3 regions of the Citrobacter sp. CFNIH10 genome follow, and region 2 is predicted to be linked to each of the others. Evidence: predicted binding sites of a transcription regulator. Region 2 holds the regulator's gene; each other region holds the start of a gene.
The links. Region 2 encodes PurR, which represses purine synthesis genes. Its sites were predicted from a motif close to CANGCAAACGTTTGCNTG; they were not measured.
Positions count from the first base shown of each region.

Region 1: a site for PurR is predicted at 2,505-2,522, ahead of purH (bifunctional phosphoribosylaminoimidazolecarboxamide formyltransferase/IMP cyclohydrolase). Genes of this name have one in related genera too.
Region 3: a site for PurR is predicted at 3,159-3,176, ahead of purE (5-(carboxyamino)imidazole ribonucleotide mutase). Genes of this name have one in related genera too.

Region 1 is NZ_CP026216.1:1,656,786-1,661,696, forward strand. Features, by position in the region: gene purD (phosphoribosylamine--glycine ligase) at 1-797, opposite strand, end outside; gene purH (bifunctional phosphoribosylaminoimidazolecarboxamide formyltransferase/IMP cyclohydrolase) at 809-2,398, opposite strand; rRNA gene C2U53_RS11410 (16S ribosomal RNA) at 3,024-4,565, shown strand; tRNA gene C2U53_RS11415 (tRNA-Glu) at 4,652-4,727, shown strand.
Region 2 is NZ_CP026216.1:3,662,032-3,666,942, reverse strand. Features, by position in the region: gene sodB (superoxide dismutase [Fe]) at 1-168, shown strand, start outside; gene C2U53_RS21535 (MFS transporter) at 215-1,381, opposite strand; gene C2U53_RS21530 (YnhF family membrane protein) at 1,549-1,638, opposite strand; gene purR (HTH-type transcriptional repressor PurR) at 1,932-2,957, shown strand; gene punR (DNA-binding transcriptional activator PunR) at 2,954-3,886, opposite strand; gene punC (purine nucleoside transporter PunC) at 3,998-4,911, shown strand, end outside.
Region 3 is NZ_CP026216.1:2,646,771-2,651,681, reverse strand. Features, by position in the region: gene C2U53_RS16205 (metal-dependent hydrolase) at 1-20, shown strand, start outside; gene cysS (cysteine--tRNA ligase) at 112-1,497, opposite strand; gene ppiB (peptidylprolyl isomerase B) at 1,672-2,166, shown strand; gene lpxH (UDP-2,3-diacylglucosamine diphosphatase) at 2,169-2,891, shown strand; gene purE (5-(carboxyamino)imidazole ribonucleotide mutase) at 3,247-3,756, shown strand; gene purK (5-(carboxyamino)imidazole ribonucleotide synthase) at 3,753-4,820, shown strand.

The sequences.
Region 1 (4,911 bases), 2.0 Mb from region 2:
TAGGTATTACCTTCTGCCGCCATGCCTTTGACGGTTGGCCAGATGATGCGTTCCATCGTGCGCTGATGGACGTCATCCGTCACCACCGGCGCCGGAGAATAGGCACCCATCCCGCCGGTGTTCAGGCCGGTATCACCATCGCCTACGCGCTTATGATCCTGACTGGTCGCCATCGGCAAGACGTGCTCGCCGTCGACCATCACGATAAAGCTGGCTTCTTCGCCGTCGAGGAACTCTTCAATCACGATGCGATGACCCGCGTCGCCAAACGCGTTACCAGCCAGCATATCATGTACGGCGGCTTCGGCTTCTTCCAGCGTCATTGCGACAATCACACCCTTACCGGCAGCCAGACCGTCAGCCTTAATGACGATCGGCGCGCCTTTCTCACGCAGATAAGCGAGAGCTGGTTCGATCTCCGTAAAGTTCTGATATTCGGCCGTCGGGATCTGGTGACGTGCAAGGAAATCTTTGGTGAACGCTTTTGAACCTTCCAGTTGTGCCGCGCCTGCGGTTGGACCGAAGATTTTCAGGCCCGCCGCACGGAAGGTATCGACCACGCCTTTCACCAGCGGCGCTTCCGGGCCGACGATCGTCAGGTCAATCTTTTCACTCTGGGCAAAGTTCAGCAGTGCCGGAATATCGGTTGCGCCGATCGCGACGTTTTGCAGCGTCGGTTCCAGCGCGGTGCCGGCGTTACCCGGTGCAACAAATACGGTTGCCACTGTTGGTGACTGAGCGGCTTTCCACGCCAGAGCGTGCTCGCGCCCGCCGTTTCCGATAACTAATACTTTCATGTCTCGCTCCATTAATGGCGGAAGTGGCGCATGTCGGTGAAGATCATCGCAATGCCGTGTTCGTCAGCAGCGGCAATGACTTCATCATCACGGATGGAACCGCCTGGCTGGATCACGCAGCTCACGCCAACAGCGGCAGCAGCATCAATACCATCGCGGAACGGGAAGAAGGCGTCGGACGCCATCGCGGAACCTTTCACTTCCAGACCTTCATCAGCGGCTTTGATCCCGGCAATTTTAGCGGAGTAGACGCGGCTCATCTGGCCTGCGCCAATACCGATAGTCATGTTCTCTTTGGCGTAAACAATGGCGTTGGATTTAACGAACTTCGCGACTTTCCAGCAGAACAGCGCGTCGCGCAGTTCCTGTTCGGTCGGCTGGCGCTTCGTCACCACGCGCAGCTCACCAGCAGTGACCATACCCAGATCGCGATCCTGTACCAGCAGACCGCCGTTAACACGTTTGAAGTCCAGGCCCGGCACGCGCTCAGCCCACTGACCGCAGGTCAGAACGCGCACGTTTTGCTTGGCAGCGGTGATTTTCAGCGCCTCATCGGTCGCTGATGGAGCGATGATCACTTCGACAAACTGACGGGAGATGATGGCCTGCGCCGTTTCAGCATCCAGTTCGCGGTTAAAGGCGATGATGCCGCCGAAGGCAGATGTTGGGTCGGTTTTGTAGGCGCGATCGTAGGCATCCAGAATAGAGGTGCTTACGGCAACGCCGCATGGGTTCGCGTGCTTGACGATAACGCAGGCTGGCTCGTTGAACTCTTTCACACATTCCAGCGCGGCGTCGGTATCGGCGATGTTGTTATAGGAGAGCGCTTTGCCCTGAACCTGCTGAGCGGTTGCAACGGAGGCTTCTTGTACGTTCTCTTCTATATAGAATGCAGCCTGCTGGTGGCTGTTTTCACCGTAGCGCATATCCTGCTTCTTAATGAAGTTCAGGTTCAGCGTCCGCGGGAAGCGACCCGCGGCGTCTTTGCTTTCACCGTGATAGGCCGGAACCATGCTGCCAAAATAGTTGGCAATCATACTGTCGTAAGCGGCGGTGTGTTCGAAGGCTTTAATCGCGAGGTCGAAACGGGTATCGAGGGTCAAAGAACCGTCGTTGGCATCCATCTCTTTAATAATGGCGTCGTAGTCGCTGCTCTTTACAACGATTGCGACATCTTTATGGTTTTTTGCAGCAGAGCGCACCATTGTCGGCCCGCCGATGTCGATGTTCTCTACAGCATCTTCCAGTGAGCAGCCTTCGCGGGCAACGGTCTGGGCGAACGGATAAAGGTTAACAACCACCATGTCGATGGGGGCGATGCCGTGCTGTTCCATAATCCCGTCATCCTGACCGCGACGACCGAGAATACCGCCGTGTACTTTAGGATGCAGGGTTTTGACGCGTCCATCCATCATTTCCGGGAAACCGGTGTAATCGGAAACTTCGGTCACCGGCAGACCTTTCTCTGCTAACAGACGGGCAGTGCCCCCTGTCGACAGCAGATCCACACCACGTGCGGAAAGTGCCTGGGCGAATTCGACGATACCAGCTTTGTCAGAAACACTGAGCAGAGCGCGGCGGACTGGACGACGTTGTTGCATGGTAAATCCCCTGGATTTGACGATAACAGAGAGCGTTAGCTGAATTTTTCGTGAAAAACTTAGCTAACGCCCCTTACGGGGCATCCTTGTTTTGCGGGGGCATTGTAACGAAAACGTTTGCGCAACGCTCGCGAATTTTTCTTTTTCGATTCTGGTTCTGATTTTCTCTCTATATAGATCGTTAACGGCAGGGAAGATCCGCTCAAAGATCCCGACGATTGTGGATAAGTCTGTGTGTAAAAGGGTATAAGGCGGGGTTTTGCTGGGGAATGCAGCAGTCAGTCATTTTTCTGCAACTTTTCTATTGCGGATGCCCGGGAACTCCCTATAATGCGCCTCCATCGACACGGCGGATGTGAATCACTTCACACAAACAGCCGGTTCGGTTGAAGAGAAAAATCCTGAAAATCAGGGTTGACTCTGAAAGAGGAAAGCGTAATATACGCCACCTCGCGACAGAGCGCTAAAGCGCGTCGCAACTGCTCTTTAACAATTTATCAGACAATCTGTGTGGGCACTCAGAGTGACATGGATTCTTAACGTCGCAAGACGAAAAATGAATACCAAGTCTCAAAGAGTGAACACGTAATTCATTACGACGTTTAATTCTAAGAGCATCAAACTTAAATTGAAGAGTTTGATCATGGCTCAGATTGAACGCTGGCGGCAGGCCTAACACATGCAAGTCGAACGGTAACAGGAAGCAGCTTGCTGCTTTGCTGACGAGTGGCGGACGGGTGAGTAATGTCTGGGAAACTGCCCGATGGAGGGGGATAACTACTGGAAACGGTAGCTAATACCGCATAATGTCGCAAGACCAAAGAGGGGGACCTTCGGGCCTCTTGCCATCGGATGTGCCCAGATGGGATTAGCTTGTTGGTGAGGTAACGGCTCACCAAGGCGACGATCCCTAGCTGGTCTGAGAGGATGACCAGCCACACTGGAACTGAGACACGGTCCAGACTCCTACGGGAGGCAGCAGTGGGGAATATTGCACAATGGGCGCAAGCCTGATGCAGCCATGCCGCGTGTATGAAGAAGGCCTTCGGGTTGTAAAGTACTTTCAGCGGGGAGGAAGGGGTTAAGGTTAATAACCTTAGCCATTGACGTTACCCGCAGAAGAAGCACCGGCTAACTCCGTGCCAGCAGCCGCGGTAATACGGAGGGTGCAAGCGTTAATCGGAATTACTGGGCGTAAAGCGCACGCAGGCGGTCTGTCAAGTCGGATGTGAAATCCCCGGGCTCAACCTGGGAACTGCATTCGAAACTGGCAGGCTTGAGTCTCGTAGAGGGGGGTAGAATTCCAGGTGTAGCGGTGAAATGCGTAGAGATCTGGAGGAATACCGGTGGCGAAGGCGGCCCCCTGGACGAAGACTGACGCTCAGGTGCGAAAGCGTGGGGAGCAAACAGGATTAGATACCCTGGTAGTCCACGCCGTAAACGATGTCTATTTGGAGGTTGTGCCCTTGAGGCGTGGCTTCCGGAGCTAACGCGTTAAATAGACCGCCTGGGGAGTACGGCCGCAAGGTTAAAACTCAAATGAATTGACGGGGGCCCGCACAAGCGGTGGAGCATGTGGTTTAATTCGATGCAACGCGAAGAACCTTACCTGGTCTTGACATCCACAGAACTTTCCAGAGATGGATAGGTGCCTTCGGGAACTGTGAGACAGGTGCTGCATGGCTGTCGTCAGCTCGTGTTGTGAAATGTTGGGTTAAGTCCCGCAACGAGCGCAACCCTTATCCTTTGTTGCCAGCGGTCCGGCCGGGAACTCAAAGGAGACTGCCAGTGATAAACTGGAGGAAGGTGGGGATGACGTCAAGTCATCATGGCCCTTACGACCAGGGCTACACACGTGCTACAATGGCATATACAAAGAGAAGCGACCTCGCGAGAGCAAGCGGACCTCATAAAGTATGTCGTAGTCCGGATTGGAGTCTGCAACTCGACTCCATGAAGTCGGAATCGCTAGTAATCGTGGATCAGAATGCCACGGTGAATACGTTCCCGGGCCTTGTACACACCGCCCGTCACACCATGGGAGTGGGTTGCAAAAGAAGTAGGTAGCTTAACCTTCGGGAGGGCGCTTACCACTTTGTGATTCATGACTGGGGTGAAGTCGTAACAAGGTAACCGTAGGGGAACCTGCGGTTGGATCACCTCCTTACCTTAAAGAACCTGCCTTTGTAGTGCCCACACAGATTGTCTGATGAAAAGTAAAAAGCAAGGCGTCTTGCCGAAGCAGACTTCAGTGTCCCCTTCGTCTAGAGGCCCAGGACACCGCCCTTTCACGGCGGTAACAGGGGTTCGAATCCCCTAGGGGACGCCACTTGCTGGTTTGTGTGAGTGAAAGTCGCCGGCCTTTGTATCTCAAAACTGACTCAGCGAGTCATGTTTGAGATATTTGCTCTTTAAAAATCTGGATCAAGCTGAAAATTGAAACGACACACTGTTAATGGTGTGTTCGAGTCTCTCAAATTTTCGCAATCAGAAGTGAAACATCTTCGGGTTGT
Region 2 (4,911 bases):
ACCTCCAACGCTGGCACGCCGTTGACCACCGACGCCACGCCGTTGATGACCGTCGACGTATGGGAGCATGCATACTACATTGACTACCGCAATGCGCGTCCTGGCTACCTGGAACACTTCTGGGCGCTGGTAAACTGGGAGTTTGTAGCGAAGAACTTCGCCGCGTAAAAAAGATAACGCAGAAGGGAATCCCTTCTGCGTTTTTGTCCTGCCGTTAACTGGCGACGCACACCTGTTCAGGTTGTTTTCTCGCCGAGATAAACACCAGCAACAGCGCCATACCCGCCACAATCGCCCCCATCACAGGAACAAAGCTGTAACCTAATCCGCCTGAAATGACGGCCCCGCCAGCCGCAGCGCCCAGCGCATTTCCAAGGTTAAACGCGCCAATGTTCACGGAAGATGAGAGACCCGGCGCTTCATGAGCCACACGCATGACGCGCATTTGTAACGGAGGGACGACCGCAAAGGTTGCCGCCCCCCAGACCACCATGCTGACCGCCGCGCCCAGTTCATTCTGCGCCAGGAAAGGGATCGCCAGCATAATTACCATCAGCAGCAGCAAAAAGCCCTTCAGCGTGCCGTTAACCGAGCGATCGGCCAGTTTCCCTCCGAGGTAGTTGCCAATGGAGAAGCCCACACCGATCAGAACCAGCATCCCGGTCACAAAGGCCGGTGTCGCATGGGTGATGCTTTGCAGAACAGGCGAAATATAGGTATAGAGCGTGAACATGGCGCCCGCTCCCAGTACGGTAGTCAGTAGCGCGGAGAGCACCTGAGGACGCATCAGCACCGCCAGCTCTTTTTTCACTTCCGGGCGCGCCCCGGCACCGCCTTTTGGCAATGATAAGAAGAGACTCAACATCGAGATAACCCCCAGCCCCGCTGTCGCCATAAACGACATTCGCCAGCCGATGGTTTCACCCAGCCAGGTCGCCGCCGGCACACCGCCGATATTGGCGATGGTCAGCCCCATAAACATGGTCGCAACGGCGCTCGCCTGTTTGTGCTTCGGCACCACGCTTGCCGCCACCACCGAGCCCAGGCCGAAGAATGCGCCGTGGTTAAGGCTGGTTAAAATACGTGACAACATCAGCGTGGTGTAATCCGGTGAAATCGCCGAGAGCACGTTACCGAGCGTAAAGATAGCCATCAGAAAAATGAGCGCATTACGGCGTCCGCGATGTGACAGCAACAGCGTCATCAACGGCGCGCCGACCATCACGCCGACCGCATAGGCACTAATCAGCATACCTGCCGCGGGAATAGACACATCAACGCCACGCGCGATGACGGGCAGCAGACCCATTGGCGAGAATTCGGTGGTACCGATGCCAAACGCACCAATGGCCAGCGCCAGTAACGGATAATTGATTTTCATGCAGTGATGACTCCGGCTCTTCGCGACAGGGCGCGATGCTTAACAAAGAGTCAAAAGCATGACATCAATCACAAAAAAAGAGAAGTTAACAAAAATACAAAAGACTTTTGCAAATTCAATAACAATATGGCGGGAGGTTCGAGGGAGCAGGAACTCCCCCGAGGGGATCAGTGCAGTGCCGCCGTCAGGCCGCCCGCAACGATTAAAGCCAGGACAATAAACGTGGTCACTAATGAAAATTTCAGATCGGTGCTCATCAACTTTTCTCCTTTTTATACCCACACAAAAAGTGATATAGCGCATTTTTACACACTTGAGTGTAAAAATCTCCCACGATTTAGAGTGATATGTGCTTTTAATACTTCCCCTTTTCGTAAAGATCAGACAAAATTCGACGCTTACTTGATTAGCGTACCGGCCATTGACCCCTTCCTGACGTTCCGTGTCGTTTCCCGGCGTGCCGCAGCCCTGACGTTGGGCACAGGATGAGTAAAGGCAAACGTTTACTTGGCGTAATTTAATGTTCAGGTTGGGTCTGGAGTGAGATTTAATGGCAACAATTAAAGATGTAGCGAAGCGCGCAAACGTTTCCACTACAACCGTGTCACACGTAATTAACAAAACGCGTTTCGTCGCTGAAGAAACACGCAATGCAGTGTGGGCGGCAATCAAAGAATTGCACTATTCCCCCAGCGCGGTTGCCCGTAGCCTGAAAGTTAACCATACCAAATCTATCGGTTTGCTGGCGACGAGCAGCGAAGCCCCCTATTTTGCTGAAATTATTGAAGCGGTTGAGAAGAACTGCTTCCAGAAGGGCTATACCCTGATCCTCGGCAACGTCTGGAACAACCTGGAAAAGCAGCGTGCCTATCTGTCGATGATGGCGCAAAAACGCGTTGATGGCCTGCTGGTAATGTGTTCCGAATACCCCGATCCCCTGCTCTCGATGCTGGAAGAATATCGTCATATCCCAATGGTGGTGATGGACTGGGGCGAAGCCAAAGCCGACTTCACTGATACGGTGATTGATAACGCCTTCGAGGGCGGCTACATGGCAGGCCGTTACCTCGTCGAGCGTGGACATCGCGAAATTGGCGTGATCCCAGGACTGATGGAGCGTAACACCGGCGCAGGCCGTTTGGCCGGATTTATGAAAGCGATGGATGAAGCGCTGATTAAAGTGCCTGAAAACTGGATTGTTCAAGGCGACTTCGAGCCGGAATCCGGCTACCGCGCCATGCAGCAAATTCTGTCGCAGGCGCATCGCCCAACGGCGGTCTTCTGTGGCGGCGATGTCATGGCGATGGGCGCCCTTTGCGCCGCTGATGAGATGGGTCTGCGCGTCCCGCAGGACGTGTCGCTGATTGGCTACGACAACGTGCGCAACGCCCGCTTCTTTACACCAGCGTTGACCACCATCCACCAGCCGAAAGATTCACTGGGTGAGACGGCCTTTAATATGTTACTGGACCGTATCGTCAATAAACGCGAAGAGTCGCAGTCTATTGAAGTCCACCCGCGCCTGGTGGAGCGCCGCTCCGTGGCGGATGGCCCGTTCCGCGACTACCGTCGTTAAGCCTCTTCTGCGGGAGTCTCATCGGGCTCCCGCAGCCACTCTTTGTTCAGCGTTTCACTGTCTCCCAGATAATCCAGCAGCCAGATCAGCGCAGGTGACATATCATTCTGCTGCCAGGTCAGGCAACAGGCCGCATCCGGGAAAGGATTCTCCAGATTTAACGCGACCCACTGCCCCTTGTTGAGATACGGCTTGGCGAAATGTGTCGGGACCATGCCGACACAGAGTCCGGCGCTGATACAAGTCGCGGAAGAATCCCAGTCCGGCACCACCACCCGCTTCTGATTGTCCAGCAGCCAGGTCACGCGTTTCGGCAGCGTGCGGGAGGTATCTTCCAGCACCAGCGACGGCCAGTTGCGCAACGTGTCATCGCTTAACGGCCCGCTCATGGCGGCCAGCGGATGCGTACTGGCAACGACACAACACCAGCTCAGCTTACCCATATCGCGGAAAGTGTATCGTCCGCCAACCGGGATCGCCTGGGTTGCCCCGATGGCGAGTTCGACCCGACCATCTGACAGCGCGTCCCACACGCCATTAAACACCTCCTGGAAGACCAGTAGTTCCACGTCATCAAAGTGGCGGTAGAAATCGACGATCAATTGCCGCGTGCGTTCCGGGCGCACGATATTGTCCACCGCAATGGGGAGTTGCCCACGCCAGCCGTTAGCGATCTGCTGACACTGTTGACGCGTGATCTGCATTTTTTTGATGACAGAGCGGCCTTCTTTCAAAAACCAGGCGCCCGCCGGGGTTAACACCACATCACGATGGCGACGTTCAAAAAGCGGGACGGCCAGCCACTCTTCCAGTTGGCGAACCGTATAGCTGACCGCTGAAGGCACCCGGTGCAACTCCTGGGCCGCGGAACTGAAGCTCCCGTTGCGTGCCACGGCATCGACCACTTCCAGCGCATATTCTGACCACATAATCTGCCTACAAAATTTTTGAATGCAATAAACAAATATTACCGTTTCACAAGCCCAAATTCACTCCCTACACTCTGCGCCAGTGTGATTAATCAAAATTAGAGTACAACTATGCAACCAGGAAAAGGGTTTTTAGTCTGGCTGGCAGGGCTCAGCGTGTTGGGTTTTCTGGCAACCGACATGTATTTGCCCGCTTTTGCCGCCATTCAATCTGACCTGCAAACACCGGCCTCTGCCGTCAGCGCCAGCCTGAGTCTGTTTTTAGCAGGCTTTGCCGTCGCCCAACTGCTGTGGGGACCCCTCTCTGACCGTTATGGCCGTAAACCGATCCTGTTGCTGGGTCTGTCTGTCTTCGCCCTCGGTAGCCTGGGTATGCTGTGGGTGGAGAGCGCAACGGGCCTGTTAGTACTGCGTTTTATTCAGGCCGTGGGAGTCTGCGCGGCGACCGTCATCTGGCAGGCGCTGGTTACCGATTACTATCCTTCTCATAAAATTAACCGCATTTTCGCGACCATCATGCCGCTGGTCGGGCTGTCTCCTGCACTGGCGCCGTTATTAGGCAGTTGGATTCTGACCCATCTTTCCTGGCAGGCGATCTTTGCCACGCTGTTTTTCATCACGCTGCTGCTGATGCTGCCCGCCCTGTTTTTAAAGCCCACCACCCGGGCTCGCGATGACAGCAAGGACAAACTGACGTTCACCACCCTGCTGCGTGCGAAAGCGTACCGCGGCAACGTCCTGATTTACGCCGCCTGTTCTGCCAGCTTCTTTGCGTGGTTGACCGGTTCCCCGTTTATTTTGAGTGAAATGGGCTACAGCCCGGCGGTGATTGGGCTGAGCTACGTACCGCAGACCATTGCTTTTCTGATTGGCGGCTATGGCTGTCGCGCCGCGTTGCAAAAATGGCAGGGACAACAGCTCCTGCCCTGGCTGCTGGTTATCTATGCGCTGAGCGTGGTGGCAACCTGGGCGGCAAGTTTTATCCATCACATCACGCTTGCAGAGATCCTGATCCCCTTCTGCAT
Region 3 (4,911 bases), 1.0 Mb from region 2:
GGTGGTACCGGAAGCATTGAATTGCCGGATAACGACGCAAAACGTTTTATCCGGCACGGCTCAGGTATGTTGTCGACCGGATAAGGCGTTAGCCGCCATCCGGCAAGAACGTTACTTACGACGCCAGGTCGTCCCCTGCGGGCCATCTTCCAGCACGATGCCCATTTCGTTCAGACGGTCACGCGCCGCATCCGCCGCCGCCCAGTCTTTGGCTTTACGGGCATCCAGGCGCTGTTGAATCAGCGCTTCAATTTCCGCGACTTCACCGTCATCCGCCTGCGCACCGCTTTGCAGAAACGCTTCCGGATCCTGCTCCAGCAGTCCCAGCACGCCAGAAATCTTACGCAGATGTGAGGCCATCGCGTTCGCGGCGGACATGTCTTCGCCTTTCAGACGATTCACTTCGCGCGCCATGTCGAACAGTACGGAGTAGGCTTCCGGGGTGTTGAAATCGTCATTCATCGCCTCAACAAAGCGCGCTTCAAACGCCTCGCCACCGGCTGGCGCGACCGACGTATCCGTCCCGCGCAGCGCGGTGTACAAGCGCTCCAGCGCAGAACGCGCCTGCTTCAGGTTCTCTTCACTGTAGTTCAACTGGCTGCGATAGTGGCCGGACATCAGGAAGTAGCGCACGGTTTCCGCGTCGTAATACTTCAGCACGTCGCGTACGGTAAAGAAGTTACCCAGCGATTTGGACATCTTTTCGCGGTCAACCATCACCATCCCGGAGTGCATCCAGTAGTTCACGTACTCACCGTCATGCGCACAGGTGGACTGGGCAATTTCGTTTTCGTGATGCGGGAACATCAGATCAGAACCGCCGCCGTGGATATCAAAGTGATTACCCAGCTGTTTGCAATTCATCGCGGAACATTCAATATGCCAGCCAGGACGGCCTGCGCCCCACGGTGACGGCCAGCTCGGCTCGCCCTCTTTGGACATTTTCCACAGCACGAAGTCCATCGGGTTACGTTTCACATCGACCACATCCACGCGCGCGCCGGCCTGCAGTTGGTCCAGATCCTGGCGCGACAATTGACCGTAGTTTGGGTCGGTCGGGACATCGAACATCACATCGCCGTTATCCGCCACATAGGCGTGACCTTTAGCAATCAGCTGTTCAGTGATTTCAATGATTTCAGCGATATGGTGAGTCGCGCGCGGCTCCAGGTCCGGACGCAGAATATTTAGCGCATCAAAGTCGTTGTGCATTTCGGCGATCATACGATCCACCAGCGCCACAAAGCTTTCGCCGTTTTCATTTGCGCGTTTAATGATTTTATCGTCGATATCGGTGATGTTACGCACGTACTTCAGCTTGTAGCCCAGAAAGCGCAGATAGCGCGCCACCACGTCAAACGCCACAAACGTACGGCCATGACCAATATGACAGAGATCGTAAACGGTAATACCACACACGTACATGCCGACTTCCCCGGCATGAATGGGTTTGAATTCCTCTTTTTGGCGCGTCAGTGTATTAAAGATTTTTAACATCGAAGATTCCGTGTAAGACGTGTGTGGATAACAAAGTCTGTATAATACCCATAATTCGGACGGGAAGCAGCACACTTTGCGAGGTGATCGCAGCGTGCGGTTATGCTATAACACCTCCCTAACTCTGACCCTTAGTTGGGTTAAAGCACTACTATATCGGAACAGGATGCAAAAATGGTTACTTTCCACACTAATCACGGCGATATCGTAATCAAAACGTTTGATGATAAAGCGCCTGAAACAGTTAAAAACTTCCTGGACTACTGCCGCGAAGGTTTTTACAACAACACCATTTTCCACCGTGTGATCAATGGTTTTATGATTCAGGGCGGCGGTTTTGAGCCTGGCATGAAACAGAAAGCCACCAAAGACGCTATCAAAAACGAAGCCAACAACGGTCTGAAAAACACCCGTGGTACGCTGGCAATGGCGCGTACTCAGGCTCCGCACTCCGCAACGGCGCAGTTCTTCATCAACGTTGCCGACAACGACTTCCTGAACTTCTCCGCCGAAAGCATGCAGGGCTGGGGCTACTGCGTCTTTGCGGAAGTGGTTGAAGGGATGGACGTGGTTGACAAAATCAAGGGTGTTTCTACCGGTCGCAGCGGCATGCACCAGGACGTACCGAAAGAAGACGTCATTATCGAAAACGTGACCGTCAGCGAGTAATCGTGACGACACTGTTTATTGCAGATCTTCATCTCTGCACGGAAGAACCGGCGATCACCGCCGGTTTTCTGCGTTTTTTAGCGGGTGAAGCCCGTCAGGCCGACGCATTGTATATCCTGGGCGACCTGTTCGAAGCGTGGATTGGCGATGACGATCCCAACCCGTTACATCGTGAAATCGCTGCCGCTATTAAAGCGGTTGTTGATTCCGGCGTCCCCTGTTTCTTTATTCACGGTAATCGTGACTTCCTGATTGGCAAACGCTTCGCCTGCGAAAGCGGCATGACGTTGCTCCCCCAGGAAAAAGTGCTCAATCTGTACGGTCGCCGGGTGCTTATCCTGCACGGCGATACGCTGTGCACCGATGACGCGGGTTATCAGGCATTTCGCGCAAAAGTCCATCAACGCTGGCTGCAAACGCTGTTCCTCGCCCTGCCGCTGTGTATTCGCAAACGCGTGGCCGCCCGAATGCGTGCCGACAGTAAAGCTGCTAACCGCAGCAAATCGCTGGAAATCATGGACGTCAACCCACATGCGGTGATCGCAGAGATGGAAAAACATCATGCCCAGTGGCTGATTCACGGCCATACTCACCGTCCTGATGTCCACCCGCTCACGGCTAATGGCGAACCCGCCTTTCGCGTCGTGTTAGGTGCCTGGCATACGGAAGGATCGATGGTTAAAGTCACGCCGGACGATGTGGAACTGATCGCTTTCCCGTTTTGAGAAAAAGCCCCCTCATTATTGACTGGAATACTCGCGATGATCATTAGTGCCAGCCGTCGCACCGATATACCCGCTTTCAACAGTGAGTGGATGTCAATATTGCTACGCGACTTACAATCAACATCAAGCCAACAGCAATTTCAAAAAGCATGATCCACAGAGTCCCTTTTTGTCAGGGGGCACAGAGGGGGTTGATCCGCTTCTGTTAGAACCGGTACGTTTCCAGCGAAATCTGTTTTGACATCGCAGGAAGCCTTAAAATCCAGCTACGCAACCGTTTTCCTTGGCGTTGTATCGTGCTATTCTCTGTGGCCTCAAAAGCAGCGTGTCCCGCACCACAGGAGTTTTCAGACGCATGTCTTCCCGCAATAATCCGGCGCGTGTCGCCATCGTGATGGGGTCCAAAAGCGACTGGGCTACCATGCAGTTCGCCGCCGAAATCTTTGAAATCCTGGATGTCCCACATCACGTAGAAGTGGTTTCTGCCCACCGCACCCCCGATAAACTGTTTAGCTTTGCCGAAAGCGCCGAAGAGAACGGCTATCAGGTAATTATTGCTGGCGCAGGTGGCGCTGCCCATCTTCCAGGTATGATTGCGGCGAAAACGCTGGTGCCGGTATTGGGCGTTCCGGTACAAAGTGCGGCGCTGAGCGGCGTCGATAGCCTGTACTCGATCGTGCAGATGCCGCGCGGTATTCCGGTCGGTACACTGGCAATTGGTAAAGCGGGCGCGGCTAACGCGGCGCTGCTGGCGGCGCAGATTCTGGCGACGCATGATAAGGCATTGCATCAGCGCCTGAACGACTGGCGCAAGGCGCAAACGGATGAGGTGCTGGAGAATCCGGATCCGCGAGGTGCGGCATGAAACAGGTTTGCGTACTGGGCAACGGGCAGTTAGGCCGGATGCTCCGTCAGGCCGGTGAACCGCTGGGTATCGCCGTCTGGCCGGTGGGGCTGGATGCGGAACCGGCTGCCGTGCCTTTTCAGCAAAGCGTGATTACCGCAGAAATCGAGCGCTGGCCGGAAACCGCGTTAACACGTGAACTGGCGCGTCATCCGGCTTTCGTTAACCGTGATGTATTCCCAATTATTGCTGATCGCCTGACGCAAAAACAGCTTTTCGATAAGCTCGGCCTGGCGACCGCGCCATGGCAATTGCTGGCCGACAAAAGCGAATGGCCTGCTGTCTTTCAGCGTTTAGGCGAACTGGCGATCGTGAAACGTCGTGTCGGTGGTTATGACGGTCGTGGTCAGTGGCGTTTACGCGCCAGTGAAACCGATCAACTGCCTGACGATAACTACGGCGAATGCATTGTTGAGCAAGGCATTAATTTCTCGGGTGAAGTGTCGCTCGTTGGCGCACGCGCGCATGACGGCAGCACGGTGTTCTACCCGCTGACGCGTAACCTGCATCAGGACGGTATTCTGCGCACCAGCGTCGCCTTCCCTCGAGCCGACGCGAAGCAACAAGCGCAGGCCGAATCCATGCTTTCGGCCATCATGCAGGAGCTGGGTTACGTTGGCGTGATGGCGATGGAGTGCTTTGTTACGCCGGAAGGTCTGCTGATCAACGAACTGGCCCCGCGCGTGCACAACAGCGGTCACTGGACGCAAAACGGCGCCAGCATCAGCCAGTTTGAGCTGCATCTGCGGGCGATTACCGGCCTGCCGCTGCCGTCACCGGTGGTGGACAGTCCGTCGGTAATGGTGAATCTGATTGGCAGCGATCTGAACTACGACTGGCTGAAACTGCCGTTAGTGCATCTGCACTGGTACGACAAAGAGGTGCGTCCGGGGCGTAAAGTGGGTCATCTGAATCTGACCGACAGCGATACCGCGCGCCTGAGCGCCACGCTGGAAGCCCTCGCGCCGTTGCTGCCGCCGGAATACGCCAGCGGTATCTTCTGGGCGCAAACTCAGTTCAAGTAAGCCTAAAATGCGGGGAAGTTTAACTTATACTTCCCCGCCCTCTCCTTCCGCGCGTAAAATCCCGTCCATTGCTGTTTGTCTTCTTCAGGAT